2 regions of the Caloranaerobacter sp. TR13 genome follow, and region 1 is predicted to be linked to the other one. Evidence: riboswitches for the same ligand, from Rfam matches in the RefSeq annotation. Region 1 holds a riboswitch; the other holds the start of a gene.
What was found. A riboswitch is a leader RNA that binds a small molecule or an ion and turns the genes downstream of it on or off. The one in region 1 is predicted to bind FMN.
Positions count from the first base shown of each region.

Region 1 (16,789 bases):
CATGTGTCCCATTTTTTTCTTTTTAGTTTTTAAATAATACTCATTTTTTTCATTACAGCCTACTTCAATAGGTATTCTTTCAACTATTTTAAGGCCATAGCCTGATAAACCTGAAAGCTTTTTCGGATTGTTTGTCATGAGTTTTATATTTTTAATTCCTAAATCTACAAGTATCTGTGCTCCGATTCCATAATCTCTCAAGTCTTCAGGAAATCCTAAAGCGAGATTGGCTTCTACTGTATCCATACCTTTATCTTGGAGAGCATATGCCTTTAACTTATTTATTAAACCTATGCCTCTCCCTTCTTGACGTAAGTATAATAAAACGCCTTTACCTTCCTCATTAATATACTTCAATGCAGCTTGCAGTTGTTCTCCGCAGTCACATCTCATTGATCCAAAGGTATCACCTGTAAGGCATTCAGAATGGACCCTTACAAGTACAGGTTCATCTCCAGCTATATTACCTTTTACTAAAGCCACATGATGTTCGTCGTTTAATTTATTCTGATATCCAATTATTTTGAATTCTCCATATTTTGTGGGCATATTAGCCTCTGCAACTTTTTCTATTAAGACTTCATTTTTTCTTCTATAGGATATCAAATCTGCTATAGTAATTATTTTGAGATTATGTTTTTTTGCAAATTTCATAAGTTGCGGAAGTCTTGCCATGGTACCGTCATCATTCATAATTTCACAAATTACACCTGCTGGGTATAAATTAGCGAGCCTGGCTAGATCTACTGCAGCTTCCGTATGTCCAGCTCTTTTTAAAACCCCGCCTTGCCTTGCTTCAAGAGGGAATACATGGCCTGGTCTTTTAAAATCTTGAGGTTTAGCATTTTTATCTAAAACTTTCTTTATAGTAAGAGCTCTTTCGAAAGCTGAAATACCTGTTTTAGTTTCTTTAGCATCTATTGATATCGTAAAGGCAGTCGAATGTGAGTCAGTATTTTCGCTGACCATTTGGGGTATATCAAGTGCTTTAAGTCTTTCAGAAATTATAGGCATGCAGATAAGTCCTCTTCCGAATTTAGTCATGAAGTTAACTGCTTCAGGTGTAATCTTTTCTGCTGCCATTACAAGGTCGCCTTCGTTTTCTCTGTCTTCATCATCTACTACGATAATCATTTTACCCTGTTTTATATCTACTATAGCTTCTTCTATAGTATTAAATTTAAACAAATTTATCACCTCTTTTATATAAATCCATGCTTTTTTAGGAATTCCACATCTATACCTTTATCATCTTTTGTTTCGTTGTTATAAACTAGGAGTTTTTCAACATATTTGCCTATCATATCACATTCTAGATTGACTTCGTCACCTAAAGATTTTTCTATAAGTGTTGTGACTTCTTTAGTATGGGGGATTATGGACACTTTAAATGTTTTGTTATCAATGTAGGCTACTGTTAAGCTGATGCCGTCAATAGCAATAGAGCCTTTGAAGATGATATATTTCAACAATTCTTCAGGAGGTTTTATAGTAACCCATATTGCATTGTCTTCTTTGTCAAATGACAGTATTTTACCTGTTCCATCGATATGACCGCTTACTAAATGTCCTCCCAGCCTATCGCTTAATCTCAATGCTCTTTCGAGATTAACCTTACTACCTGGCGCTAAATTTTTTAAATTACTTTTCCTAATAGTTTCAGGCATGACGTCTACGCTGAATGTATTATCGGTAAAATCTGTAACCGTTAAACATACTCCGTTTGTGCTAATACTGTCTCCAATTTTTATGTCTTCCAATACTTTCTTTGCTTTTATAACTATTTTTACAGATTTAGTTCCCTTTAAAATCGATTTAACTATACCTACTTCTTCAACAAGACCAGTGAACAAGTTAATTACCTCCTTTGTTTCGTACATATCCTTCTATCATAATATCTTCATCTAACTTATGAATTGTGATATTATCTATGCAAAAAGAGTCTTTTATAAATGGAACACCATCTCCATCAACAGGAGTTTTGGACAGATGACCTCCGATTATTTTAGGTGCTATAAAGAAGTTTATTTTATCAACTATATTGGATTTTAAAGCGGAATAATTGAGAGTTCCTCCGCCTTCTAGAAGAACGCTGTCTATACCCATTTCACCTAACTTTTTCATAAGATAATTTAAGTCTACTTTGCCGTTTATAGTTGGTGCCGTTAAGACTTCTACTCCCAGGTCTTTAAGTTTTTTGATTTTGTTCTTATCAGCCAAAATCGTAGTAGCTACTATAGTTTTTGCATTAGTTATACCTTTAACTACTTTTGAATCTAAAGGTATTTTGCATCTGCTGTCTACAATAACTCTTACAGGATTTTTTCCTTTAAAATTCTTTAACCTTACTGTAAGTTGAGGGTCATCAACTATGACTGTATTTATTCCTACCATTATGGCACTGTATCTATGCCTTAATTTATGAACGTACTGCCTAGAAGTTTTACCAGTGATCCATTTAGAATCAGAAAACTTTGTAGCTATCTTTCCATCTAGAGTCATTGCAGTTTTCATGAGGCAGAAAGGAACTTTGGTTGTAATATATTTTATAAAGATTTCATTGAGTTTTTTTGCTTCATCTTCTAATATGCCTATTTCTACTTCAATTCCATTATTCTTAAGTATTTCTACACCTCTACCAGAAACTAAAGGATTAGGATCCAAGGTTGCTATAATAACTTTTTTAATACCGCTGCTTATTATTCTATTGACACATGGGGGAGTTTTCCCAAAATGAGAACAAGGTTCTAAGGTTACATACATGATTGAATCTTCTGGATTTTCAACAACTGAATTTAAAGCTTCAACTTCTGCATGATTTCCGCCAAAGTATTTATGATAACCTTCCCCTATAATATTGTCATTCTTAACAATGATACAGCCTACCATTGGATTAGGGTTTACAAAACCAGCACCTTTTTCTGCCAATTCCAGTGCTCTTTTCATGTATTTTATATTCATTATAAATTACCCCCACATATATAAAATAAAACCCTGAAGTTAAAACTTCAGGGCATAAAATTTCAAAAAGATATAGGACGATACAAACATTTTTCCTTCTCCCATCCAGACTATACTGTCGGCTCTGGAATCTCACCAGATCAACCGCAACTGCGGCTCGCGGGCTGTACCGCCGGTCGGGAATTTCACCCTGCCCTGAAGGAAATAAACATATTCTATTATAATATTTGATTGTTTAAATAAAGCATATCATTATTGGATTTTAAAATCAAGTTTTTATATCAATTTCAAATAATTCCTTTTAATGAAACGTAAGCGAGTAATACTTCATTTTTTGCATAACATTACATATTATTGCAAATATTATATTTAACAAAAAAGTGGAAATCGTAGAGGTGATATTTTGGCTTTAACGAAGTCAGTTATAAATGAATTTAAAGAGCTGTACAGCTTATATATGGCTTTTTTAGTAGTATTTATAGGTTTTTTTACATATTTTGTTGATGGAGTGTATTTAAGAGCTAAGGGAAATATGAAAGAATCATCTTTAGCAAAAATAATAGGAATTATATATATAATTGGAGGTCCATTATTTTATGTTTTAATTAGAATTTTGTGAGGAGGAGCTAGATGCCACTTAAGAAAAGAAATAAAAAAGAAGATTCTAAACAAGAAAATAGCATATCTATATCAAAAGATATAGAGACAAACTTGAAAAAGATAAAAGAGATATTAAAAGATTGTGATGATATAGTTTATAGAGAATTTACAGTTGGAGAAAGACAAAATTTCAAATTTGCAATTGTATATGTAGATGGCCTTACTGACAAAATGCTAGTAAACGATTATGTATTAGAATCTCTTATGCATCAAGCTAGAGGTTTAGAGCCTCATCCTAATAGCATTAAGAGCAACTTATATGAATTAGTAAAAAAAGGAAATATTGCAATTACAGAGATGAAAGAAGTAGAGACTTTAAATGAGGCGATAGATAATATATTAGCAGGTGAAACAATACTTCTTATAAATAGATATCAAAAAATTATAATCGCATCATCTCGTGGATGGCCTGTAAGAGGTCTGACTGAACCTCAGACAGAGACTGTAATAAGAGGACCAAGGGATGGTTTTGTAGAAACGCTTAAAGTCAATACTACATTAGTTAGAAGAAGAATAAGGGACCCTAAACTTAAAATAAAAAATATGCAGATTGGCAGAAGATCTAAAACAGATATAGCTGTGCTTTATATAGAGGATGTAGCTAATAAAGAGCTTATTGAAGAGGTTATAAAGAGACTCAAGACTATTAAAGTAGATGTAATTTTAGAGAGTGGAATTATAGAGCAGTTTATAGAGGACAATTGGGCATCACCTTTTCCACAAATAGAAAATACTGAAAGACCCGATGCCGTAGCAGCAGCTCTATATGAAGGGAGAGTTGCTATACTTGTTGATAATACACCTTTTGCACTCATAGTACCAGTAACTATTAGTACTTTATTACAGTCTTCTGAAGATTATTATGAAAGATGGATTATTACTTCTTTAATTAGAATTTTGAGATATATTGCATCTTTTATGGCTCTGTTATTACCTTCTATTTATATAGCAGTTACAGCTTATCATCCAGGTATGCTTCCTACACAGCTAGCCTTATATTTAGCAGCAACAAGAGAGGGAGTTCCATTCCCTGCTATTATTGAAGCATTTATTATGGAGGTTACTATAGAGCTTCTTAGAGAAGCAGGTATGAGATTGTCAGGACCTATTGGTACTACTATAGGTATAGTTGGAGGTCTAGTAATAGGTCAAGCTGCTGTTGAAGCTGGAATTGTAAGTCCTATGATGGTTATTATAGTTGCATTAACAACTATAGCGTCTTTTGCTATACCCAGCTATAATATTGCAACAGGTTTTCGCTTTGTAAGGTTTGGAATAATGATTTTTTCAGCGATATTAGGGTTGTATGGCATAATGTTAGCTTTAATTATATTAGGCACTCATTTGGTTAGATTAGAAAGCTTTGGAGTACCTTATATGTCACCTTATGTGTCTTTTAGTGCAACATATAATGATTTAAAAGACAGTCTAGTTAGAATGCCTATTCAAACTATGAAAAAAAGACCTAAATTTACTAAGGTCTACGATAAAGACAGAATATTTTCTGACAGCGAAGAATAAGGGGTAAGAAGGTGCATGAATAATGATTAAAGGCAATGATAAGATATCAGCTAATCAAGTAATGTTTATTTTGCTTACGACAATCATTGGAGTAGGAATATTATCACTTCCTAGGAGTGTAGCTGAAAAGGCCAGTACTGACGGATGGATTCTAATAATATTAGGTGGAATTACTGCTTGTATTTTAACTGCAATATCAGTTAAGTTAGTTAATATGTTTACAAATAAAACTGTAGTGGAGTTTGGAAGAGAGTTAATTACAACTCCTATATCTAATACCATTTCAATTATATTATTTATGTATTTTGTTATATTTTCTGCTTTTGAAGTAAGAATTTTTGCAGAAGTTGTTAAAATGTTTCTATTAGATGATACTCCAACAGAAATTATTATAATTTCAATGCTTTTAGTTAGTGCATATTTAGTAAGAGGAGGAATAGAAGGATTAGCTAGGATGGCAGAGTTAATACTGCCTATAGTTGTTATACCAGTATTTTTATTACTATTATCTTTAATTCCAGATTTAGATTTTACTAATCTATTACCAATTTTTAGAACAAATCCGTTAGATATTATTAAATCTGTACATATAACTTTTTTTAGCTTTATGGGCTATGAATTGATATTACTTGTTTCAGCTTATGTCAAAGATACTGAAAATCTTATGAAATTTAATATTTTATCAATAGGAATTGTAACTTTAGTTTATATAGCTTTTTTTGTAGTGGCATTAAGCAGATTTGGAGAAAATGAAACAAAACATTTACTATGGCCAACATTATCTCTTATGAAAACAATAGATTTGCCAGGAGCTTTTATTGAAAACATAGAGGGTATTGTGATGGGGCTTTGGGTTTTATCTGTATTTGCATCTTTATCACCATTTTATTATTCTGCTGCTTTAATTTTGTGCAAATTATTTAGATTAAGAGAGCATAAATACTTTGTATTACCAATACTTCCTTTTATTTATATATTTTCTTTGGTTCCTGATAATATAGCATCAGTTTATGATTCTATGGAAAAGTTTACTAATTACTTAGGAACTTTTGTAGTTGTATTTATACCTACTGGTTACTTGATTGTAGCACTTATCAGGAAAAGGAAGAAGGGAGCTGCCAATAATGGTTAAACTAAAAAAAATAATTATTATTTTTATGTGTATTATATTATTGACAGGATGTTGGGACAAAGTTGAAATAAATGACAGAGCTTTTATTTCAGCAATAGGAGTAGATGTGCATGGAGATGGAGGAGAGCTTGAGAAAAAAGAAAGTGGATATAATAAATTCACCATAACTTTTGTTTTTCCCAATGTTAAGGCAATTAGAAAAGGTGGTGGCGGTGAAAAACCAAGATTTATTTTAAGTAGTATGGGACAAAATATATTTCATGTTTCTAATGCACTGACAACAAGATCTAATAAAACAATGTTTTTTGGACATACTAAGGCAATAATTATTGGAGAAAAAGTTGCTAGGGATAGTGATACATTTAAACAGATATTTGATGAGCTTGAGAGAACTCATGAAATCGGCAGAAAAGTAGGTGTTTTTATATCTCAAGGAGAAGCAAAAGAGGTTATAGAAATAGAGCCAAGTTTAGAGCCAGTTACAGGAACATATCTGACAGGTTTATCTAAAGCAAAAGAAAAGAGCTCTAGATTTACTCCAAAAACTATTGGAGATATCTTACCTAGTTTACATGATTGTAAGTGTGCTTTAATACCAAGAATAGTACCTACTAAAAATGAGATAAAAGTTGCAGGAGCTGCTGTTATTAGAGATTATAGGCTTGTAGGGTGGCTTGGTGAAATAGAAAACAGAAGTGTAATGTTTATAACTGATGAAGTTACTTCTGAAGATATAGATTTAATAAATGATAATGCTATAATATCATACTCTGTTACGGATTCAGTAGCTAAAAAGACTGGCAAGATAGAGAATGGACAAATAGTAGTGAATATAAATGTGAGTATGGAAGGTGTACTACAACAATACAAGCTTAAAACTTCTAAAGATGTTTTAGATGATAAATTATTAAGAAAATTGGAAGGAATGATTGAAAATAAGGTAAAAAATGAAATCGAGGGTACTATAAAAAAAATACAGAAAGAATTTAAGGCAGATGTAATTGGAATTGGAGATTATTTAAGCAAATTTAAGCCAGATATTTGGGATAAAGTTAAAGATGATTGGGATGATGTATTCCCAGAAGTAAATATAAAAGTTAATGTAAAGGCTAAGATAAGAAGAATTGGAATGAATAAGTAATAATGCTTCAAGGTATGTTTAAAAAAGAAAAAAACAGTTAATACTTATAGTAGCTGGATAATTTGCCTAGTACAGGAGGTATTATAAATGGTGCGTTATAAAAAAATATTATCTTTTGCATTAATATTTATATTGCTTATTGTTAGTGGTATATTTTTTTTAAGTGATGTATATAAAAATAGAGAAAGCTATAGAAATAAATTAATACGTTTCCATGTAATAGCTAATAGTGATTCTCCAGAAGACCAGCAATTAAAACTTAAAGTTAGAGATGCAATAATTAATGAAATGAATTCAAAATTTGGAAAAGTATCTTCATTAGATGAAAGCAAAAAAATTATTTTAGACAATTTAGATAAAATTGAGTACATAGCAGAAAAGCAGATTAAAAAATTAGGTAAGAATTATGATGTAAGTGTGCAATTTGGAGAGTATGATTTTCCTACAAAATCATATGGCAACTTCACTTTACCAGCAGGCAAATATCAAGCTGTTAGAGTTGTAATAGGAGAAGGTAAAGGTAAAAATTGGTGGTGCGTTATGTTTCCGCCATTATGCTTTATCGATATTACTCATGGAATCACAAATAACAAAATAAAACAAGAGTTAAAAGGAGTATTAACAGAAGAAGAATATAACATGATAATAAATGCTAATAATGAACGAGAAGTACCTTTGAAACTTAAATTTAAAGTAGTTGAGCTTCTTGAAAAGAGTAAATTAAGACTTGCAAAGATGCTTGTAGGGCTGGGTACTGGGTACTAGGTGCTGGGTACTGGATAGAAAAATTTAAAAATGTAAAGTGTAACAGGGATCACACGGCAGGGAACAGGGCAAAGGGAACAGGGATACTGCGGTCTGGCAACTGGTAACTGATCTCTGGCAACTGATTTCTGTTCTCTGTTCTCTGGCAACTGTTCACTATTGTAATATCAAAGCGACCTTAGGTCGTATTTTTTTTGAATAATTGCCTATATTACTACAGAAAATATTAACACTTAGATAAAAAAGATCTAGAGAGGAGGAAATTAATTGAAAAAATTAGTTTTGCTATTGAGTATATTTACGTTGATATTTTTTTCTGTATATACATCCTATATCGATACAAGTGTTATGTCAGATTATAAAGCTTATGCGATAACTAGAGTTTTATATTGGGGTTCTAGGGGAAGTGACGTAAAACAAGTTCAATCTAGATTACTTAAATGGGGTTATTATACGGGAAGAGTAGATGGTATATATGGTGCTGGAACGTATAGAGCAGTTCGTAGATTTCAAAGAAAAAATGGTCTAAAGGTAGATGGTGTTGTAGGACCTCGAACAGCTGCTGCACTTGGTATTAGTTTTAAGCGTGCTACTAGAGGTGCAGCTAGAAAAGTAACAAGAGATGATAATGTATATCTATTAGCAAGAGCCGTACATGGCGAAGCAAGAGGAGAGCCTTATATAGGCAAAGTGGCAGTTGCTGCAGTAATATTAAATAGGGTTGAACATCCATCTTTTCCAAATACTATAGCGAGTGTTATCTATCAACCTGGAGCTTTTACAGCTGTTAGTGATGGGCAGATAAATTTAACACCAGATAAGGATTCAATACGAGCTGCAAGAGATGCTATGAATGGTTGGGACCCATCATATGGTAGCCTTTATTATTGGAATCCTGCTACAGCTACAAGTAGATGGATATGGTCTAGAAAAGTTATAGTAAAAATTGGTAAACATTGGTTTGGCAAATAGAAATGGAGGTGAAATTATTGAAAAATAGAAGATGGTTTTTACCAGGGATATTAGCTTTGGCTTTTATAGTTGTTCTAGTATGGGGATTCGTTCAATATGAAACAAAGAATGACTATAAGCAGATGTTGAATAACGAATATCAGAGGCTTTTTTATGATATGAAAGACAATGTCGAGAATGTACAAGTAAACTTGTCTAAAGTTCTTTTAGCAGAATCAAAAGATTTAAATATTTTACTTTTATCACAAATTTGGCAGAATGCTTTAACAGCACAAGAAAAACTTTCACAAATGCCTGTAAGTCATAAAGATTTAAGTAAAACAGAAAAATTTCTTAATCAAGCAGCTGATTATTGTTATTCTTTAATACAGGCTTATTTAGACGGAAAGCCAATTACAAGTAAACAAAGACATGCACTATTTGCACTTCAAGATAATGCTAGTTATTTAGCAGATGAATTATCGAACCTACATAATAAGATTATGAAGGGGCGTTTAAATTTTAATTTAGTGAGAAGACGTGAAGATAGACAATTAGATAAGGCAAATGAAAATATTATGGATGCAAGATTAACCAAATTTGAAGAGAAGATTACAAACAATTACCCAGAATTGATATACGATGGACCTTTTTCTGACCAAGTTCTTAATGTAAAACCAAGAGGTTTAGGAGGAAAGGTTGTAAGTGTCAGCGAAGCAAAAGATATAGCAAAAAAATTTATAGGTGTTAAAAAAGTAAGGAAAATAACTAAGTTTGAAGAAGGAAAGAAGAGCAATGCAGCAAATATAAGTGCATATACATTTAGTATATCTCCAGAAAATGCGAGTAAGGAAAGAGCTATTTATATAAGTGTAAGTAAAAAGGGTGGTAAAGTAATATGGATGATGAATCCTAGGCCTGTAGATAGAAAAAAACTTTCTGTTAATGATGCATTAAAATATGCTAAAAAGTTTTTAGAAGAAAAAGGTTATAAGGGCATGGAACCTAACTACTCATTAAAATTTGATGGAGTCGTATTATTTAATTTTGCATATAAAGACAATAATGTTACGGTATATGCAGATAACATAAAAGTAAAGGTAGCATTAGACAATGGAGAGATAGTAGGATTTGATGCAGCTGCATATCTAAAAAGCCATTACGATAGAGATTTACCAAAGCCTAAACTTACAGAAGAGCAAGCGAGAGACAAGGTAAAACTAGATTTTGATATTGAAAATGTAAGACTAGCGTTAATACCAAAGAATGGAATAAAAGAAGTTTTATGCTATGAGTTTAAAGGTAAGTATAAGGGTTCTAACTTCATAGTATATATAAATGCTGAAACAGGTAAAGAAGAAAAAATACTTAAAGTAATAAGAGATGAAAATGGAATTTTGATGATTTAAAATTGAATATTGGAAAAAATAAAAATAATAAAATTTATTATATTACAAAAAATATTAGTAGATGGTATATGCCATCGACTCCAGCCTAGGGAGGAACATCATGGCTAAAAAAGGTTTGATGTCAAGTAAATTAAAAGAGGAAATTTCAAAACAGTTAGGATTATATGATATAGTAAAAAAAGAAGGATGGGGAGCAGTATCTTCAAGGGATTGTGGTAATATAGTGAGGAAGGCTATAGAGATAGCAGAGAAAAATATGGTGCAGGGAGTTTAATCTCCCTGTATTTTCTTTTGATATTTATAGTTTTTAACATATAATATTTATATAGGTACTGGATACTAGGTACTGGGTACTAGGTACTGGGTGCTGGGTACTGGGTACTGGAATTAGTGAATAGAGAATAGAGAATAGAGGACAGAGGACAGGGGACTGGAATACTGGTAACTGTACCCTGGCAGCTGGCAACTTTAAAAAACAGGAGGTAAAATATGGATAACAGGCCTATAGGGGTTTTTGATTCAGGTATAGGAGGACTTACAGTTTTAAAGGAAATTATGGAACAGCTTCCAAATGAAGATATAATATATTTTGGAGACACTGCAAGAATACCTTATGGAACTAGATCTAAAGAAACAGTAATAAAATATTCATTTCAGTGTATAAAATTTCTTTTGAGTAAGAATATAAAGGCTATAGTAATAGCGTGTAATACAGCTAGTGCGATAGCATTAGAATCTGCAAGGGAAAAATTTGATGTACCAATTATTGGAGTGATTGAGCCTGGAGCTAAAGCGGCAATATCTGCAACAAGAAACAATAAAATAGGAGTAATAGGTACTTCCGGTACTATAAATAGTGAAGCTTATCAGACTTTAATTAGAAATATGGATAAATCGAGTGAGGTAATAGGGGTTGCTTGTCCATTATTTGTGCAAATAGTAGAAGAAGGCTGGGAAGATACAGATGTTGCTATGTTAGCAGCTGAGAAATATCTAATGGAATTGAAGGAACATAATATAGATACCTTAGTATTAGGATGTACGCATTATCCAATATTGAGATATACATTAAGCAAGGTTATGGGTAAAGAAGTTTCTTTAGTTAATCCAGCGTTTGAAACAGCCAAGACTGTTAAAGAAATGCTGATTTCAAATGATATGTTAAAGGATTCTACAGATAAACCAAAGTATAAGTTTTATGTTAGTGATGATCCAGAAAAGTTTAGAAGAATAGGTGGCAATTTCTTGAGAAGAGAAATTCAGTCTATAGAGAAGGTCAACATAGAAAATCTTTAGAAAGGTTGGAAAATATGAAGGACGTAGTATTAAAAATAAAAGGGATACAAAAGAATTTAGATGGTGAAGATAACACGATAGAATTGATAACAGAAGGCAAATTCTATAAGAAGAAGGGATCATATTACTTAGTGTATGAGGAAACAGAAATTTCTGGTATGGAAGGGGCTACAACAACTTTAAAAATACAGGATGATAAGGTGCTTATGAAGAGATTTGGAACTAGCAATTCAAAATTAATATTTGAAAAGGGTAAAAAACATAAAACAGCTTATCATACACAATATGGAGATTTTGATATGGAAGTTACGACAAATAAAATTGAAATTGATATTTCAGATTTAGGTAAAGGAAGTATTAAATTATCATATAAACTAGTTATTTCAAATACAGTAGAGAGTAATAATCAATTAACTATAGATATTAGTTAGAGGGGTTGTTATGAAAAAAATAAACGATATAATAGATTCGTTTAAAATTAATATAATTAAAACTTTAAAAGAAGAAAATTTGGATTTTAATATAGATTTTGATGTTACAATTCCTGAAGATCCAAACTTTGGGGACTTATCAACCAATGTATCATTAAAATTAAGTTCATATTTAAAAAAATCTCCTAGAGAAATAGCCGAAATTATTGCAAAAAGACTTGATAAAAGCTTATTGTGTGTAAATAAAATTGAAGTTGCAGGACCAGGTTTTATAAATTTTTATTTAGATGATACTTGGATAATTAAAATTGGCGATATGATACTAAGAAATGGTGTAGATATATTAAAAAAAGATAAGAGCCAAAGTTATTTATTACATCTAATATTAGATGATCTATCAAATCAAAATGACATTAATAGAGCTAGGATTTATGCATATGCACTTTTGAATATTCTAAGATTAAAAGGCAATACAGTTCACCTAATCAATACAATCAAAAATGATAGATTAATAGATTTGGGAACTTTTAACCATATAATTAATATATTTCCTTATGGACATTTGAAAAATTTATGTTATAATACTAAAGGTGAAATTATTGAGGTTGGTAATATCTCACTACAAAATGGGAAAAAGAGGTTTAATGAAAACATTAAAGGTTTAATAGGTGAAAAGAGATTTAGTTTTTGGGCGCTGTCTAAAACTACCAAGAGAAATATAAGTATTCCTCTAGATTTAGCTGTTATTAACACTATAGATAACCCTTATTTTTTTGTTAGCTATGTTTATGAAAGAGCTAATAATATAAATTCTATATTAGAAAGAGAAGGTTATAGGATAGATAATAATTTAAAAGATATGTCTTTTAACTTGGTTGAAGGAAAAAAATTAATATTTCAGATCTTAGATTTAGAAAAGGTAATGGAAGAAGCTATAAGGTTTAAAGAACCATATAAGCTTTTTAGTTACCTTTATAATTTTTGTAGTGATTTCTATGAATACAACAATAAACTCTTTATTAGACAGTTTGAGAGAAATGAGATTTTAGGTAATATGTATATACTCAATGTTATAAAAGTTTTTGTTTCTGAAATATTAAATGTTTTAACAGTTAAGGTATTTGATATGTAAGGAGGTAGAAAGAAAATGTCAAAATTTAAAATAAAGGAAATAGCCTTATCATTAGCTACAGGAATGCTAGTAGGTGTTGTATTTAAGGTTTTAAAATTCCCTTTACCTGCTCCACCTAATATACCTGCATTTATGGGTATATTTGGAGTTTGGTTAGGTGCAACTTTAGTAAAAAATTAGAGAAAGGTAAGTGGTAGTATGGATATAATGTTAATTATAAAAGCTACATTAGCAGGAACAGTTTTAGGTGCTATCTTTAAGAAGTTTAAATTACCTCTTCCTGCACCACCAGTTTTAGCTGGAGTTATAGGTGTGTTAGGGGTAGTATTTGGTGGAATGATAGCAGACAAAATATTCTAATTGTAGTATAATGATTAATGTAAAATAATAATACTTATTAGGCACTCATAGAGTGCCTAATATTTGGCACTTAAAGCCGAAAATTCGGCGGTGGGGGGGAGATTAGGTGAGAAAGCTTTTTTTTAGAGAAAACATTTTTGAAATACTAGATTATCTAGATGAGGGCATTCATATTATAGATAGTAGAGGCAATATTGTTTATTATAATAAAGCAGCACAAAGACTAGATGAAATAGAAAGAGATAAAGCTATTGGAAGGCATATATTAGAAATATATCCTTCACTGACTTATGAGACTAGTACACTTTTAAAGGTAATTAAGACTGGACAGCCTATATTTAATGTTGAGCAAACTTTTGTAAATTATAAAGGTGATAAGATTACTACAATTAATACATCCTTGCCAATAAAGGCAAATGGTAAAATAATTGGAGCATTGGAAATATCTAAAGATATTACTCAAGTTAAAAGATTATCTGAGAAAATTGTAGATCTTCAGAAGGAACTTTTTAAGGGTGAAGGAAGAAAGTCTAATAAAAATAAACAAACAGCTAAATATACTTTTGTAGATATAATTGGTACAAGTGAGAAAATGCTAAGACTTAAAACTTTAGCTTTAAAGGCTTCTTTGGTATCATCTCCAGTTTTGATATATGGTAAAACAGGAACAGGAAAGGAACTTTTTGTTCAGTCGATTCATAATGCAAGTTCTAGAAAAAATAAGCCTTTTATTGCTCAAAATTGTGCAGCATTACCATCTGGTCTGCTAGAAAGTATATTGTTTGGAACTGTCAAAGGTAGCTTTACTGGCGCAGAGGATAGACCAGGACTATTTGAACTTGCAAATGGTGGAACACTTTTTTTGGATGAAATTAATTCGATGCCTTTAGATTTACAGGCAAAGCTTCTTAGAGTGATACAAGATGGGAGCATAAGAAGAGTGGGGGCAGTAAAGACAATTGATGTAGATGTTAGAATTATTGCTGCTATTAATGTCTCTCCTGAAGAAGCTATTGAAAAGAAACAAATAAGAAGAGATTTATATTATAGACTTAATGTAATTACATTAAGTCTTCCTGAACTTAAAGAGAGGGTAGAGGATATTCCTTTATTAGTAGAGCATTTTATAAATAAATTTAATAGAACTTTAGGAAGAAATGTTAAAGGTGTTTCAAAGGACGTTATGAATTCATTTTTGAAATATTATTGGCCGGGAAATGTTAGAGAACTTGAACATGTTATAGAAGGTATAATGACTCTTCATGATATAGAAGAAATACAGCTTGAATATTTGCCAAAGCCTCTTAAGGAAACTATAAAAAAACCAACCAATATAAAACCTTTAAGAGAAACACTTGAGGAAACAGAGAAAAATATAATATATGAGGCTCTTAAGATGACAGATTGGAATATAACTAAGACATCTGAGCTAATTGGAATACCTAGGCAGACATTGCAGTATAAGATGAAGAAATATGGATTAAAAAAATAAATACAAGTGCCCAAATTTAGGCACTATAAACAAAAAAAACGGCTTTTAGCCGTTTTTTTGTTTATGCATATAACTATTAATTCGCGAAAAGTGAACGTCGAACGACGAAAAGCGAATGACGAATCTTGGCATATTCCTTGCATAGATATTTATTCGGTAAAAAAATAAAATAGGAGGGGAAAGTAAAATGAAAAAAGGATGTCCATACGGAACTCACAGAGTAATTGAACCTAAGGGGGTATTACCTCAACCTGCATTGAAAATTGACAACAATATGGAAATTTACGATAACGAAATATTAATTGATGTACAAACATTAAACATAGACTCTGCAAGCTTTACACAAATTAAGGAAGAAGCGGGTGGTAGTTTAGAAAAAATTAAAGAAATAATGATGAATATAGTTAATACAAGAGGTAAACATCAAAACCCTGTAACAGGTTCTGGCGGTATGTTAATCGGTACAGTTGAAAAAATAGGACCAGCTCTAGAAGGAAAGACAAATCTTAAAGTTGGAGATAAGATAGCTACATTAGTATCATTATCATTAACTCCATTAAGAATAGATGAAATACTAGAAGTAAGAAAAGATATCGACCAAGTAGATATAAAAGGAAAAGCAATACTATTTGAAAGTGGTATTTATGCTGTAATACCAAATGATATACCAGAAAATCTTGCATTATCTGTATTAGATGTTGCTGGTGCACCAGCTCAAACTGCAAAATTAGTTAAGCCTGGGGATACAGTATTAGTTATAGGTGGAGCAGGTAAATCTGGCATGTTGTGTTTATATGAAGCAAAGAAAAGAGTTGGAGTAACAGGAAAAGTAATTTGTCTAGGACATAGTCAAAAGAGCATAGAAAGAGTAAAACAGGCAGGGTTAGCAGACTACTATATTCAAGCAGATGCAACTAACGCTACCCAAGTTATGGAAAAGATTAAAGAAGTTACAAATGGAGAAATGGTTGATATAACTATAAATTGTGTAAACGTTCCTAACACTGAAATGGCAAGTATATTAGCGACAAAAGATGATGGTTTAATCTATTTCTTTAGTATGGCTACTAGTTTTACTAAAGCAGCATTAGGAGCAGAAGGGGTAGGAAAAGATGTAACTATGATTATAGGAAATGGATATACAAAAGGTCATGCAGAAATTGCTTTACAAATAATGAGAGAAAGCGAAGCTTTAAGAAAAATATACGAAGAGTTATATGCGTAATTATTAGTCGTTCGCTTTTCGCTGTTCGTCATTCGTTTTTCGAATGGCGAATATCAAAAGACGAATATCGAATTTAAATTAAAAGGGGGAGATTTGATGGTAAATTTCAGAGATATAGAACTTTGGAAAAATGTAACAGATGAAGAATGGAACGATTGGAGATGGCAGGTAAAAAATAGAATTACAGATGTAGAAGACCTTAAGAAAATTATAAACTTAACAGAAGAGGAAGAAAAAGATATAAGAGAAACATTAGAAAAGTTTAGAATGGGTATAACGCCTTACTACGCTTCACTTATGGATAAAGATGATC
Region 1 covers NZ_JXLL01000003.1:161,985-178,773, reverse strand. Annotated here, with positions in the region: gene TR13x_RS05145 (bifunctional 3,4-dihydroxy-2-butanone-4-phosphate synthase/GTP cyclohydrolase II) at 1-1,188, opposite strand, end outside; gene TR13x_RS05140 (riboflavin synthase) at 1,203-1,853, opposite strand; gene ribD (bifunctional diaminohydroxyphosphoribosylaminopyrimidine deaminase/5-amino-6-(5-phosphoribosylamino)uracil reductase RibD) at 1,855-2,961, opposite strand; FMN riboswitch at 3,051-3,168, opposite strand; gene TR13x_RS05130 (CLC_0170 family protein) at 3,365-3,580, shown strand; gene TR13x_RS05125 (spore germination protein) at 3,592-5,142, shown strand; gene TR13x_RS05120 (endospore germination permease) at 5,165-6,274, shown strand; gene TR13x_RS05115 (Ger(x)C family spore germination protein) at 6,267-7,415, shown strand; gene spoIIR (stage II sporulation protein R) at 7,503-8,180, shown strand; gene sleB (spore cortex-lytic enzyme) at 8,448-9,152, shown strand; gene ypeB (germination protein YpeB) at 9,170-10,540, shown strand; gene TR13x_RS10925 (small, acid-soluble spore protein, alpha/beta type) at 10,641-10,814, shown strand; gene murI (glutamate racemase) at 11,030-11,836, shown strand; gene TR13x_RS05090 (DUF1934 domain-containing protein) at 11,851-12,267, shown strand; gene TR13x_RS05085 (DALR anticodon-binding domain-containing protein) at 12,278-13,399, shown strand; gene TR13x_RS10920 (XapX domain-containing protein) at 13,415-13,579, shown strand; gene TR13x_RS05080 (DUF1427 family protein) at 13,598-13,759, shown strand; gene TR13x_RS05075 (sigma-54-dependent Fis family transcriptional regulator) at 13,866-15,251, shown strand; gene TR13x_RS05070 (zinc-binding dehydrogenase) at 15,439-16,476, shown strand; gene ablA (lysine 2,3-aminomutase) at 16,573-16,789, shown strand, end outside.

Region 2 (16,789 bases), on a different contig from region 1:
CTTTGTCCTTGAACTTACAACCTCTTTCAGCTTATTAACTGTAACCTTGAAATTATTAGATTTGTCTGTTTCAACAAATACAGGCTTTCCTCCTACTAATTTAACCATCTCAGGATAACTTACCCAATATGGCTTAGGTATAAGCACCTCGTCCCCTTTATCTAACAAAGCTAATAATGAATTAGTTATAGAATGTTTAGCTCCACTAGACACCACTATCTCATCAACTTCATAGCTGATTCCATTTTCAGTCCAAAGTTTGTTTTGAATAACTTTTTTTAATTCCTTTAGACCTGAAGCTGAATCATATTTTGTTTTATTATTATGTATAGCATTAATCGCCTCTTCTTTCGCTTTATCTGGAGTAAAAAAATCTGGCTCTCCAATACTTAAATTAATTATGTCTATACCTTTTTCTCTAAGTTTTTGAACCTTACTACTTATACCAATTGTAAATGACGGAGTAATATTATTCAATCTTTTAGATAACATCTATTCTCTCTCCTTTATATTCTTCTTTATCACTATATACTTTTATTATAATCCATAGAAAATTATATTCCTATTAATTTTAAAGATAATTTCTAAATATAATTTTCGTTATGGATTTCAATAAAATCTCCATTATAATCTTTATTTATTTTTAAGGATTTTATTATAATCCATAGGAAATTATTTTCCATATCAAATCAAGAATAAATTCAAATATATTTCCGTAATGGATTTCAATTATTAACTATCGAAAAACAAAAACAGAACAACGAATAGCCAAAAAAATTTTTACATTTTCAATACCAAAAAAACCGAGGGCTATGCCCTCGATTTGAATTACTTGTGTAAAATTGGTGATATTTTCTTATACAATACAATTGTAGCAAGTGATACAACTGTTCCTTTTAATAAATTGAAAGGAACTATTGCAAATAAGATAAAAGTTTTATAATCAGCAACAAATTTATTAACTTTAGCACCCATCTCAACAAAAGCGTTTATTGGAGCCCCAAATAACTTTGCATAAAACGGTATTAAGAAGTAATAATTTGATAAAGAAGCTACAATCGTCATCATTATAGTACCTATAATCATACCCAAAGCCGCATTTTTAAACGTTCTGTTTTTATGATAGATATAACTTGCAGTATAAACTAACACACTTCCTATTAAGAAATTGGCTAACTCTCCAACTCCCATAGTTACAGTTCCTTTAATTACAAGATGAAGTATATTTTTAACAAATTCAATTATAACTCCAGCCATAGGACCTAATGCAAAGGCTCCTATTAAAGCAGGTATATCACTCAAGTCAATCTTTAGGAACTCTGGTGTAAACCATAAAGGTACTTCAATGTACATAATAAGAAATGCAAGTACTGATAAAACAGATATTTTGGTAAGCATTCTAGTGTTAAGTCTTTCTTTTAGTGTTAACATGATATCCCTCCATCGATTTTTTGTTCTTTTATGGGAGGATTAGCAAATTAAAAGCTCCTGAAGATAATCTTCAGGAGCGTACATACACAATAACTGTACTAATCTTCTCCCATCCAGACTTTAACTGTCGGCCCTGGAATTTCACCAGGTCAACTGCAATGCAGCTCGCGGGCTATACCGCCGGTCGGGAATTTCACCCTGCCCTGAAGACTAGAAAAAAATATATTTAATTCTTAACTTTATTATCACATTATTCTCTATTTTTGTCAAGAAGCAAATTACCGTCTTTCACTATTCGAAAAGCCAACAACGAATAGCCAATCAAGAATTTCGCACAATGAATTGTGCTCTACAATACTATGTAGCGCAGAATTAATTCTGCGCTACACAGTTGTCAGAAAATAAAAATTAGTTGCCAGTTACCAGAGAACAGTTTACAGTTTTCTGTCCTCTGTTCCCTGTCCCCTGATCTCTGTTCTCTAATCTCTATTTTTTCAATTTTCAATTCAAACCAGTACCCAGCACCCAGTACCCAGTACCTAGTACCTATCTTTTATAAACCACTTTACCATCAATTATTGTTGTATATACTTTACAATCAACATCTTTTAATGGATTACCATCAAATATTACGATATCAGCATCTTTACCCACTTCAATACTTCCAACTCTATCGTCTACTCCTAATATTTCAGCAGCATTTATAGTTATAGCTTTAAATGCTTCCATTTCATCCATGCCTGCTTTTACAGCAAGTCCTGCACAAAGAGGCAAATACTGTAATGGTATTACTGGCGAATCTGTCATTATTGCAACTTTAACACCAGCTTTTTGTAATATTCCAGGAGTTTCAAATGTTAAATTCTTAAGTTCAAATTTACTTCTATCAGTTAAACTTGGGCCAACTATAGCATACTTACCCTCTTTTACTAAATGTTCTACAATTAAATGACCTTCAGTACAATGGTCTAAAGTTATATCTACATCAAATTCCTTAGCTATCCTTATAGCAGTTAGTATATCATCTGCTCTATGAGCATGAGCCTTAAGCGGTATTTCTTTTCTAATTACCTTTGCCATAGCTTCCATTTTTATATCAAATTCAGGCATTTTTGACTCATCTTCTTTAGCTTTTTCTAATTTCTCAACATACCTTTTAGCTTTAAAAAGTGTTTCCCTAAGCTTTGCAGCAGTTGCCATCCTTGTAATCGGAGATTTCTTTTGACTATGATAAACCCTCTTAGGATTTTCTCCAAAAGCTATTTTCATAGCTAAAGGTTCTTTTACTATCATATCATCTATTCTATCTCCATACGTCTTTATAGCTGCAAATTGTCCTCCAACTACATTGGCACTTCCTGGCCCTGTCGCTACGCATGTAACACCACCTTCATATGCCTCTTTAAATGTCCTATCCATAGGATTTATACCATCAATAGCTCTTAAATGTGGAGTTATTGGATCAACCCATTCATTGCCGTCATCTCCCTCGAAACCTATGCCATCTTCCCATAATCCTAAATGGCAATGTGCATCAATTAATCCTGGAGTTACAAGTTTTCCTTTAGCATCAATTATTTCAACATCTAGTGGCACAACTATATCTTTACCTACTTCCTTAATCTTTCCATTTTCTATCAAAATACTTCCATTTTCTATTATTTCTCCAGCCATAGTCAAAATTCTACCATTTTGAATTAATAACATCCTTTTTCCCCTCCAATTTTTTCTTTTCATCAACTATATTTTTTATAGCTTTAATAACTTCTTTTATTGTACAAGGCTTATGTATTATATATTCTATTTCATTTAAATCTTGTCCATCTAAATCATTAGGCCATCCTGTCATTAGGATAATTTTCAAATCCTTTTTGACACTTTTTATTTGTTTAGAAAGCCTAATACCATTCATCTTCGGCATAGCTAAATCACAAATCATTATATCATATTCCCTTCTAGATAGCCTCTTTAAAACATTACTACAATTAGTTTCTATATCAGATTCTATTCCAATTATCTTAAGCATTTTTTTTAAAGAATATGCTACATGAGCCTTGTCATCTACAATTAATACATTTAGCCCATTAAACTTTGGTAAAATATTATCATTATCCGAATGTTTTTCTTCTTTCTGATACTTATTAAATGAAATAATAAACTTTGTTCCTACTCCAACTTCGCTCTCTACTTCTATACTTCCATTATAGCTATCAATTATATTTTTAGCTATACTTAAACCTAAACCTGTTCCTCTAGACTCTTTTGTACTAAAAAACGGCTCAAAAATTCTATCTTTAATTTCATTAGGCATTCCACATCCTGTATCCTCAATATGAATATAAGCCTTGTCCCCTTTGTCATAAGTTTTTACTATTAGCTTCCCTCCATTTTCCATAGAATCTATGGCATTTAGTATTATATTAAGAATTACTTCCCTTATCTCATGTGCATCACAGTATATGTAACTATTTGATTTTAGTTCTTTTACTACAGAAAATTCCATTCCTTTTACGGCATATGTATTATTCCATTTTGGTGTTGCCATATCTAATGAAGTTTCAACAATACTATTAAGAAGTATTACCTTCTTGTTAGAACTTACTTTTTTCCTTGTGATTTTCTGTATCTTATTAACTATCGCCTTGCCATCAAGAGCCGAATTATATATTATTTCAAGATTTTTCTTTATACTTGGGTTTTGTACCTGATATAAAAGCAGTTGAGATAAGCCTATAATCGTAGTCAATATATTATTAAAATCATGCGCTATTCCTCCAGCAAGCTCACCTAAAGTCTTGAATTTCTCAGCTCTTAATAAATCCTCTTGATGCCTTTCAATCTGCTTTTGCTTATCTAATAATGCTAATATTGTATTGCCAATTGCTTTTAAAAAAGACATGTGCTTACAGAAATGTTTTTTACAATTAAAAGAAGCTAATATAAGAAAGGCAATAGGGTTGTTTTCATCTTTACCTATAGGTATCTCAACAAATGACTTTATGCCAAGTTCAGTTATTAATTTAGCCTTATTGCAACTTCCCAATTGACTATAATCATAAACTTTTATTCCTCGTCTAAATTTTTCTTGAAGTCTATTTTTATTTAAAGCTCCATCGGTAATACATTTATCAATTTCATAAGGTAAATTATATTTTATTATATATTCTAAATTAAATTCAATATCTGAATATGTAAAGATTAGCCCAAAGTCGGCATTTACTACTTTACAAATTTTTTCCAATACTGATTCTAATAAATGTCTACTGTTATGTTTATATGAAATATCCAAAATAAGTTCATTTAAAAGTTCAAGCTTTTTATTCTCTTTATATAATTCAACTTTATCTAAATATAAAATTCTCAAATATTTATAAAAAAGTTCTATATCATTAGCACTATCTATCTGGAATATACTTACATTGTCGTTGTTGTTCATAATAAAAGTATCATGTAGCGGCACTAGTCTATAAAAACGCTCTTCTATAAAGTTATCTATCAAATATTCTTTTATAACCATTACTTCCTTCTGTTTAGCAAACTGTTTAATCCTTTTATGAAACCTATATAAAATATCCAAATCAACTATTTCATTATAGAAATCATCTCTAACTCCTTGTATTACTATTCGCTTAAATCCATTTTTTTTACGATAATTGTCAACTAATCTAATATAATAATTTATTATATCTTCTATTAGGAGTAGTCCATCTTTAAAATATTTTTTTTCAGCAGAGATAAATATAAGTTTCCCATTTTTAACTAGATAATCTACTGCCAATCCCCATTCTCTAAACTTTTTCTTCGTTATATTAAGTTGATCGGTGAAATTATACACATATACAAAACATCCATCATTTTCAATAACCTCCAAAATCAGATTTTTTAAAGGGTCCTTGTTAGAATCTAGTATGCTTGAATTTAAAATTCCACAAAAAGCCCCTTTAATATATTTAATTTCACTCCCTTTAAACAAAATGACTACCCCCCACACTAAATAGAGAACTTTTTTTGTATAAATTCTACAAAATTACAAATATCCCTCTTTTTTTGTTAAAAAATATTAAATTTTCTTAATAATTAAACAAAGACACACTTACGTGTGCCTTTTACAATAAAGGGGGATTCCTTTATTTATAAAAATTTTTTATTCTTCATATTCTAAAAATGGATCAGGAATTAAAATTTTATGAGCTTCTGCGTCTGCTATCCCTGCATAGAATTCTGCTTTTCCATTTTTAAGCCTTCTTATACCTCCACTAAAAACTACATCTACTAGATCAGGTCTTTTTGCAGGACCATCTGGAAAATTGCTTCTTGTTGCAAAAATTTTCATTTCAGTTGCTTCTTTAGTGTTCGGATTGAATGCAAAAACCATAGGATAATAATGTCTATTACCTTCTTCATCAAAACGAGCAATATGTCCTAAAACACCTAGTAGCCCATTATTTAATAAATGAATCTCATTGGCCCCTCCCCATTCTTCATCAATAAATTGCTTTTCAATTAGATTAGCTTTCATAATAACTTCCGAATTAAGCTCATCAAGAGAATTAATTATTGTAAAACCTATCTTTCCTCTTCCTCCTATTTCTCCTTGTGGTCTAGTAAATACTCCTATTTTACCATTTGAAAGCTCAATAAGCCTAATATCTTTCATTCCATCAGGCCCAACTGCAAATTTTTCTAAGGAATTAATATTTTTACCTCTATAAAATACTGTTCTATACCAAAGTGCATTCTCTATTGTAGGATGTGGAAAAACTTCAACTCCACCAAAGACTAACTCTGAACCGATTTTTGTAACAAATGGATCTTGTAGAGAAAATATTTTTGTATTCTCTCTTGGCTGCCATTTACCATCTCTAAATACAAAGAATACAACTTGAGAATGCTCGCTATCTCTGTCCTCTACTCTTCCAGCAATAACCATGTCATTATCATCTTCAAATGGTGCAGTTATGTTGTATACATCCTTATTTCCAACACCAGTAAATTCTAGTTTTTCTCCTTTTATTTCATAATTTTTTTCTCTAAAAATTGAAAGTAGCTGCTCACAAGTTTTTGGCTCTAATCTTTTATAAAACTTCATTTCGCGCCTCCTAAAACTAAAATTTAACTTTATCTTTCTCAATCGCTGCTACTCCAATATGAGTATCAGCTCCACCATAATATACATAATAATTATCATTAGCTTCTACAGCACCACAACTAAATACTACATTTGGAACTAATCCATTAACCTCCCAATCTAATTCTGGTTCTAAAATTGGCTCAGATTGTCTTGCAATAACTTTAGAAGGGTCATTTAAATCCAATAGTGCAGCACCAAGTCTATAAACATGATTGTCATCTACAGCATGGTATATTAAAAGCCAACCATCTTCTCTTTTTATTGGAGGTCCTGCAATACCTATTTTCTTTGACTCCCATGTATTTTTAATAGGAGTCATGATTATTTTATGGTTTGTCCATGTTATTAAATCATCAGAATAGGCAATCCAAATATCCGGTACTCTCCTATGCAGTAAAACATATTTGCCATTAATCTTTTCTGGGAATATTGCTGCGTCCTTGTTTGACTCATCTAATACAACTCTGTGTCCTGTCCAATTTTTCATATCTTTTGACCAAGCCATGCAAATCTTAAAATCATCCCATGATCTGCCACCAAAACCCGTATACAACATATAGTATGTATCGTCTATTTTGGTTATTCTTGGATCTTCTACGCCCCAGGCTTCTTGTTCTGTCTCTCCTACAAATACAGGATTATCAAATCTTTTGAAATTAATTCCATCGTCACTTACAGCATATCCTATTGAAGAAACGAACTTATTCTCTTCTTCTGGTTTTTCAGAATCAAGTATAAACTTATTATTTGAAGCTCTATAAAACATATGAAACTTATTATCTTCATATATAACTGCACAGTTGAAAACTGCTTCTTTCTCCCATTCATGTTCCTTTATCGGTGATAGTATCGGTTTGTTACTTAAACGTCTTAGTTTAAACATTACGAGACTCCTTTCTTTATTCATATCGTATAAAAATATTTAAAATATTACTAATAACTATATAAGATACAATGCTGAAATATAAAATAAAATAAAAAGTACTGGCATATGGTATCATTAATAGAATAATTGATATGATTAAAGGTATAGAAGTAATTACAATACCTTTAGCCATATTCAACATTAAAATACCAAATGTATTTTTATAAATTCTTCTAAGCGGTATATCGTATCTTACAATCATTGTAAAAACAAATAAATGAACCATTATACCTGTAAACAATATAAAAAAACTCATAATTAAAATAAGCTTACCAATAAAGTTATCAAGTATTACCCCATTGTAATAACCTATATAGAAAAGAAAGTAAACAACAGTAATAGTCAGTAAAACAACAATGCCAGCTATCAAACCTTTCTTGAAGTTATCTACAATCCCTTTTTTAAAATGATAAAAAACATCTACATACTCATCTTCTACAAATCTCATCATAACATAAAATAAACCGGTAATAGATAATCCTATAGTAACTATAGGTAAAGAACAAATAACAAACAAAAAATTAACAAAAATAAACTTACCATATTCATCACTAAATCTTCTTAAAAACTTTCTAAAGGGACCCTTTGTTTCTTTTTGTTCTTCAAAAGGCTCTAAACATTCATATTCATTAATATCTTGCTTTTTCCATTCATCCATAATATCACCTAGATTAATTTGTTAAGCGTTTTTGGTTAACCGGTTACTCTAATAAAATTATAATTGATAACGTTTTACTTGTCAATTTCTTTATTTAATCTCTCTAACTGAATCTCTAAATACAATATCTGTTCCTATAACTATTCTCTGTCCTAAGTCTTCATTATTATCAATCCTCCATAATAATTGTTTTACAGCTTGTCTAGCCATTTCATTTCTTTTAACCTTAACAGTTGTAATCGGAGGATTAAACATAGTACTATATTCAACATCATCAAAACTTACTAAAGATACATCATCAGGAATCTTATAGCCCATAGCACTTAATTTACTTCCTAAAAGATATGCAGCTTTATCACAATTGCATACAAATGCAGTAGGAAGCTCATCTGGAATATTTATATCAATATAATTTCCTTTATCATCTCTCTCTTTAATCAAATACTTTCCATTAAAAACTAAACCATACTCTAGTAAAGCTTTATGGTAGCCTAAATAACGATCCTGAATACTACTATATAAATTAATATTTCCACAAAATCCTATTTTCTTATGACCTTTTTCAATTAAATAACTCGTAATATTATAACTAGCATAAAAATTGTCTGTAACTATATGGTCTAACTTAATATCTCTATAATAAAAGTCAACTAATATCATAGGTAAATTAAGTTTATTTAAAAAAGTAACATATCTAGGTGAAACTTGTCCTAATAACAAAAGACCGTCTACCTTCTGCTCTTGACACATTAAAGGAATTTTATTTTTAGTTTCTTCTTCTTCTGTTAATATTGTAAGTATTGTATTCATTTTTTGTCTTGTGGCTTCCATTTCAATATAGCGGAATATTTTTGTATAGAAAAACTCATTTTTAGTAAAGAATATTTCTGGAACAATAACTCCAATATTTCCTGTTCGTCTAGTTTTTAATGCCTTTGCTATGGAATTAAATTTATAATCCATTTCTACAGCTAAGTCTATTATTTTCTGTTTTAATTCTTCACTAACACCCGGTTTATCGTTTAAGGCCTTAGATACTGTAACCTTACTTACTCCTAATCTATCTGCAATATCCTGCATTGTTACCTTCTTACTCACTATCAACTCACCCTTTACGAATAAAGTAAACGCCATTATATGACAATAGAAAACATATATTTAAATATATATTAACTTAATTCATCTAAAGTTACAATAATAACTCTGTTACTTTATATAATATATTATGTTAGTTATAAACATCTGACTAATAATGCTTCATATGGGAATAATCTTATATTATATTTTGCATCTAATACTTCCCTTTTATTTGAAATAAGCATTTCTATTTTATCCGCATCTAAATTATCTAAACTTACTTCTTTATACTCATCAGAGAAGTTTAGAAATACAGCACATTTCTCATTTCCACTTTTTCTGATAAAATATATTAAATCATCTTTATTTTGTAAAACAATATATTCACCTTGTAATAAAGCATCACTATTTTTCCTTATTCGGATTAATTTTTTATAAAAATTTAATACGGAATTTTCATCTTCACTTTGCTTTTTTGCATTTAGCTCTTTATAATTTTCATTTACAGGAAGCCACGGAGTAGTTAAAGAAAAACCAGCATACCTGCTGCTATCCCATTGAACAGGGTTTCTACCACTATCTCTTCCCGCTTCGTTTGCTATTTTTATAGCTTCATCCTCAGTTTTGCCCTCTTTTATAGCTTTTTCATAGGCTAATATACCAGCAACATCTCTCATATCTTTTATATCTTTTATATAAATATCAGTCATTCCTAATTCATCGCCCTGATATATAAAAGGAACTCCTCTTGCTGTTAAAATAAGCATAGAGAACAATTTAGCCATATCTTCCCTATTATTATCATTTCCAAATCTTGTAACATGTCTTGGCATATCATGACTACTAAAAAATATAGTTGGTAGTCCTCCATTTAAATTTTGTTCTAATGATTTCAGTTCTTTAAATATTTTATTTACATCAAATTTTTGAATGCTTCCTAAATTAAAATTAAATACCAAATGAAGTCTTTTTTCTTCATCCAAATAAGGTGCTGCTTCCAAAACATTTTCAGTTCCTACTTCACCTACTAATACTTTGTCTGGATATTGGTCAACTAATTTTCTTAATTCTTCTACTATATCAAGTGTTTCTGGTAAGTCTTTATCATACTTATGAATTTGTTTGCCTTTTTCATCATAAGGATTATCTTTAAACTGTTCATCTACCATTAGAAAATTTATTACATCTAATCTAAAGCCATCAATACCCTTGTCAAGCCAAAACTTAATGACATCAAACATAGCTTTTTTTACATCTTCATTTCTCCAATTTAAATCTACCTGTTCCTTCGCAAAGGCATGATAGTAATATTGCTTTGTATTTGAATCATATTCCCATGCAGACCCTTCAAAAAAAGACTCCCAGTTATTCGGTACTCCACCATCTTTCGGATCTTTCCAAATATACCAGTCTCGTTTAGGTGATTGTAAAGAACTCTTAGATTCAATGAACCACGGATGCTTATCTGAAGTATGATTTAAAACTAAATCTACTATAACTTTTATATCCCTTTTATGTGCTTCTTTCAAAAAAGTTTCAAAATCTTCCATGGTTCCATAATCAGCATCTATCTCGTAATAATCTGAAATATCATAACCATTATCTACTTTTGGAGATTTATAAAAAGGTGTAAGCCAAATGCAATCTACCCCTAAACTTTTTAAATAGTCTAGTTTTTTTGTAATCCCTATAAAATCTCCTATTCCATCTCCATTACCATCACAGAAACTTCTAATATATATCTCATAAAAGATAGCTTTTTTCCACCAGTTTTTCACATGTATGCCTCCTTTAAACAAATGAACACTAGGGGAATATTCTCCTCTAGTGATCTTTCCTCATTAGCCTTTTATTCCTGTAAGTTTAATACCTTCAGTAAAGTACTTTTGTGCTGAAAAGAATAATATAAGCACTGGTAATAAAACTAATAATGAAGCCGCCATTAACTGTCCCCACTCTACTTTATTTAAACTTTGATACATTGTTAAACCAATCTGTAAAGTAAATTTATCCAAGCTATTTAAATAGATTAGTGGCCCTAGTAAATCATTCCAGCTTCCTTGAAACGACCAAATAGCAATAGTTGCTAAAGCTGGCTTTGAAATAGGAAGAAATATTTTATAAAATATCTGAAAAGAACTACATCCATCAATTCTTGCAGCTTCTTCTAATTCCTTAGGAATAGAAGCAAAATACTGTCTTAAGAAGAAAATAAAAACTGCAGAACCTCCAAAGAAAGCTGGTACAATAAGAGGTTTAAATGAATCTATCCATCCAATTTGTTTAAACATAATAAATACAGGTATTAAAGTAATTTCTCCTGGTATCATAATTGTTGCAAGTAATATTAAAAATAATATCCTTCTTCCAGGAAATCTAAATCTTGCAAAACCATAAGCTACTAATGCAGCTGTGAAAACTTCACCGATCATTTTCATAACTGTAATAAAAGCACTATTAAAAGTATAACGGATAAAAGGAATAGCCTTTATAGCATTAGGATAATTCTCCCATGCAAAACGCTCTGGTATCCACTGAGGTGGTATCTGGAAAACCACTGAACTATCCTTCAAAGAAGTTGATAACATCCACAAGAAAGGAAGCATTGCTAAAATACCACCTATAGAAATTATTATATATAAAATAGTTTTCCTAATTATCTCACGTCTTTTTTTTCTACGTTTTATCCTTTTCAATTCCTCACTTACTTGTATATCATTCTCTACTACCGTTCCAACTTTAGAAATCATTTTTGTCACCTCTTGATAATAGATTTGGGTACTTGATACTTGGTACTGGGTACTAGGTACTTGGTACTGGGTATTTTGATTAATCATCGTTTGATTCGTAATAAACCCATAGGGAAGATGATTTAAATATAATAAGTGTTAATAAGAAAATAATGACAAATAAAATCCATGCCAATGCTGTAGCATAACCCATCTTAAAGTATTTAAAAGCATTATCATATAAATAAACTAAATAGAATTTTCCTTGATTTCCAGCACCACCTAAAATATAGGCATCTGTAAACTTTCTAAATGCACCTATTATACCCATTATTAAGTTATAGAATAATATCGGTGTCATCAAAGGCAAAGTAATCTTAAAAAACTTTGTCAATGGACCAGCTCCGTCAATTTCAGCAGCTTCATATAAATTTTGTGGTACCTCTCTTAATCCTACTAAATACGTAATCATTCCTCCACCTGCTCCCCAAAGAGCCATAAGTATATACGATGGTAATACCCAATCAGGATCAGATAACCAGCCAGGCCCTTGTATTCCAATTTGAGCAAGCATAAGATTTATAAGTCCAAATTCTGGATCTAATACCCATCTCCATAAAAGTGCAACAGCAACTCCCGAAACAACTGCTGGTAAATAATATATCGTTCTAAAAAATCTAATCCCTTTTATTTCTGTATTCATTAAAATAGCAATTGTTAGTGAAGTAATTATACCTAACGGAACAGCAAATATAGCATACTTCACTGTTACCATTAGAGAATTCCAGAAGTTCTCATCATGAAATATGTCAATATAATTTTGAAATCCTACAAAGTTAGGTTTGGTTAAAATTTTCCATTCAGTAAATCCTATATATATTGCAAATAAAATAGGTCCTATTGTAAAAAGTAACATTCCTAATATCCAAGGTAAAATAAAAAAGTAACCTTCGTATTTTTTTAGTTTTTTATATAGTTTATTCTTTTGCTTCATCTCTTCACCTTCTTAAATAATAAAATATAGACTAAGCAAACATAGAAGAGTAACATTAATGCTACTCTTCTATGCCCAAAATTATTGACCTAAAAGTTTTCTTAGTTTATCAGCAGTTTTCTTAGCTGCTTCTTCTGGTTTAGCTTCTCCTCTTAAAATAGGATCATATAAGTTATCCCATACTATTGAATCAATTTCTGCTTGTTTAATTTGGTTATTGAAACCTCTACCAAATTCCATTGACTTTCTAATTGCAGGAATTGCATCTTTCTTATCAGGTCTAATTTTTACAATATCATCAACTTTTGATTTTACTGGAGGTACAACTTTCCAATCTAAGAATGCTTTTGTTAAGTCTCTTAAAGCTTTATAAGCAACTTCTTTATTCTTAGTTTGGCTAGAAATTACAGTTGAAGCAATCCAGTTAAAAGTAGCTTTTTTTACACCATGAGGTATTGGAGCAGTTCCTACCTCAAAGTCTTTTATAGTTTTTTCAAAATCATCAGCAGCTCCACCCATGAACATTGCAATCTTACCTGTCTTAAACTGCTCACCAAATCCTTGAGCTTCTATTTGTGCTTTACTTGGAGTAATCTTATCAACATTTATAATGTCATTTAATACTTTAATTCCTTCAATTGATTCTTTAGAATCGATAACAACTTTTCCTTCACTATTAATTATATCACCACCATGAGTCCATAACCATAAGTGAATTGGTGGCCAACCATTTACTATAAATCCGTACTGATCTACTTTACCATCACCATCTGTATCCTTTGTTAACTTTTTACCTACTTCGATAAATTGTTCCCATGTCATATCATCAGTTGGGTATGGGATATTCGCTTCATCAAATAACTTTTTATTGTAATACATAATTACTGGCTGTGAAATCCATGGATAACCATATAGCTTGTCCTGATATTTTGCTGTAGCTAAAGTTGCTTCATAGAAATCACTTAAATCTAAACTTTTATCTTCTTGTGCAAATTTAGTAATATCTAATATAGCACCCATACTAGCATACGCTGGTATGTATTCTTGTGATAACCATATAAGGTCTGGTGCAGTACCACCTGCTATCATAGTTTGAATTTTTACGTAATAATCTGATGGTATACTCATTACTTCAATTTTATACTCTTTTGATTGACTATTTAATCTGTCTACTATTTCTTGAAGTTCTTTTAATTCTTGTGCTCCTGCCCAAGTAGCAAATTTAAGTTCTACTTTTTGATTTGAATTAGAAGCTGTATCTTCTTTACTCTTATCAGCTCCACATCCAGTTAACACTAAAGAGAATACCATAACTAATGCCAAAATCATAGCTAAAGTTTTTTTCATTTTATTTCCCCCTTCTTTAAATTGTTAATCGTGGTTAAACCTTGAAATAACCTGAAAATACACAAATAGTATTAATTATGGAATGTGATGATAAAGTTTGTTAATTATTTCTTTGAAGTTTTGTTAAGTTAATTTATGTTTATCGGTTACCTAACTTTATTATAATTGAAAGCGTTTACCTTGTCAATTATATTTTTTAAAAAATATTATTTATATATCAAAAAAAGAACCCTGATAATTCAGGATCCTTTTTTAACTATATATATTCTTACATCTTGTTTCCTTAACAAATAATATACTTATAACAGCAATTATAGAAGCTATTAAACATATTAAAAATGCTTTATTATATGAGGCTACTGTATACACTTTAACTCCGTCAATTAGCTTACCAGTCCAGCTTTTATCTAGTATATAACCAATAACAGGCTGTATAGCTGCTGCAAAAAGAAAACCACCCATGTTTACTGTTCCAGTAGATATCCCTGCATAGCTAGGGTTGTTCACTTCTTTAGAACATGCCCAAGATAGTACGAAACCTGATGATGAGAAGCCCATTATAAATAATAATATATAAAGTAATGAAAAAGACATTCTACCAGGGTTAACATACATTAAAATTACCCATGTTAATGTATATACTAAAGAAAAGGCTAAAAATGGAGCTTTTCTTCTTCCAATCTTGTCTGAAATTGTACCAACAACCAAACTGCCTATCATAAGCCCTACTGTTACTATCATAGTAAAAGTTGAAGCTTTAGCTTTTGATATACCATATACATGTATCATATATGGAACTCCCCAAGCACCTACAAAAGCTATTACTGAACCAAACATCCCTCCAAAAGCAAAGAAACCTGGCCAAGTTTTTGGGTTAGAAAAAACATTTTTTATACTTTCTGATAATGATACATTTTTCTTTTCAACTTTTTTAATTATTGGATCAAATCCCATATCTTCTGGACTGTTTCTTACAATTAAATACGCTAATACAGCTACAACTAACGATATAACCCCTATTGCAGCGAAAGATAATCTCCAGCCTATATTTGTAACCATTACTACTAGAGGAAACTGTGCAAGTAAAGCACCACCATTGCCAATAAAAGAAGTTAGCCCTGACATCCTTCCAAACTCATCTTCTCTAAACCACTGTGATAAAACCTTTAAAATAGAAATAAATACTACAGATACTCCTAATCCAACTATCAATCTTCCAATATAAGCTAATGTTATGTTTGTAGCAAATCCAAATATTATAGAACCTATACCTGCCAGTAGTGTACCTACAAAAACCGTTTTCCTAGCTCCCAAAGTATCTGCCAATATTCCTGACGGTATCTGCATAATCATGTAAGCATAGAAATACATTGAACCTAAGTTTCCAAATTCAACATCTGTAATATTAAATGCTTTAATCAAATCTTGTCTAACTACGCCCGCTGCAACTCTATGGAAGAATACTATTACGTATGCTAATGCAAGTATTCCCCATATATACCAGCGATAAGTATACAATCTGTTTCTTTCTGTATTCATTTCAAAAACTCCTTTCGTTTTTTTATAGGAGATAGAGACCAGGGTACAGAGGACAGGAAACAGGTACCAAGTGTCAATTGTAGTAGCGCAGAATTAATTCTGCGCTACTTTCATTTTTTTATAGGGAACAGAGAACAGGGGACAGGGAATAGGTACCCAGTACCTAGTCCCCAGCACCCAGTACCCAGTATCTAGTACCCAGTACCTAGTACCCAGCACCTAGTACCTATACTTCCCTCATGCTTAGTGCTATTCTCCCCTTCTTTACATCTACCTCTATTACCTTAACCTTAACAATATCACCTACTGAAACTACTTCCATAGGATGCTTGATAAACTTGTTACTTAATTGAGATATGTGTACTAAACCATCTTGTTTTACTCCAATGTCAACAAATGCACCAAAATCTACTACATTTCTTACTGTTCCTGTTAGTACCATATCTGGTTTTAAGTCTTCAATTTTTAATACATCAGTTCTAAATACTGGTTTTGGCATCTCATCTCTTGGGTCTCTGCCAGGCTTTTTTAACTCTTTTATAATATCCTTTAGAGTTGGTAAACCTACACCTAAATCCTTAGCTAAAATTTCTATATTAATATCTTTTAAATTTTTGTCTATCTCTTTCAAACTTCCATTCTTTATATCTGCCTCTGAAAAACCTAGTCTTTCAATAAGTTTAATCGTAACATCATATGACTCTGGGTGAACAGAAGTATTATCTAATGGATTAGTTCCATCAGATATTCTCAAGAAACCAGCACATTGCACAAAAACCTTATCTCCAAGTCTAGGTACTTTCTTAAGCTGCTCTCTATTTTTAAACTTCCCATTTTGTTCTCTGTATTTAACTATATTTTTAGCAACACTAGAAGATATCCCAGCTATATAGCGAAGTAATGATACTGAAGCAGTATTTAAATCTACTCCTACACTATTAACACAGTCTTCAACAAC
Region 2 covers NZ_JXLL01000010.1:13,060-29,848, reverse strand. Annotated here, with positions in the region: gene TR13x_RS07745 (pyridoxal phosphate-dependent aminotransferase) at 1-492, opposite strand, end outside; gene TR13x_RS07740 (ECF transporter S component) at 829-1,431, opposite strand; FMN riboswitch at 1,529-1,646, opposite strand; gene TR13x_RS07735 (amidohydrolase) at 1,978-3,138, opposite strand; gene TR13x_RS07730 (ATP-binding protein) at 3,116-5,404, opposite strand; gene TR13x_RS07725 (DUF1861 family protein) at 5,576-6,520, opposite strand; gene TR13x_RS07720 (glycosidase) at 6,537-7,445, opposite strand; gene TR13x_RS07715 (YesL family protein) at 7,462-8,145, opposite strand; gene TR13x_RS07710 (substrate-binding domain-containing protein) at 8,236-9,243, opposite strand; gene TR13x_RS07705 (alpha-glucosidase) at 9,378-11,000, opposite strand; gene TR13x_RS07700 (carbohydrate ABC transporter permease) at 11,064-11,972, opposite strand; gene TR13x_RS07695 (carbohydrate ABC transporter permease) at 12,052-12,945, opposite strand; gene TR13x_RS07690 (sugar ABC transporter substrate-binding protein) at 13,027-14,292, opposite strand; gene TR13x_RS07685 (MFS transporter) at 14,545-15,831, opposite strand; gene TR13x_RS07680 (Tex family protein) at 16,058-16,789, opposite strand, start outside.
Region 2: it holds a riboswitch for FMN, as region 1 does, so the genes downstream of both, TR13x_RS07740 (ECF transporter S component) here and ribD (bifunctional diaminohydroxyphosphoribosylaminopyrimidine deaminase/5-amino-6-(5-phosphoribosylamino)uracil reductase RibD) in region 1, are expected to answer to the same signal.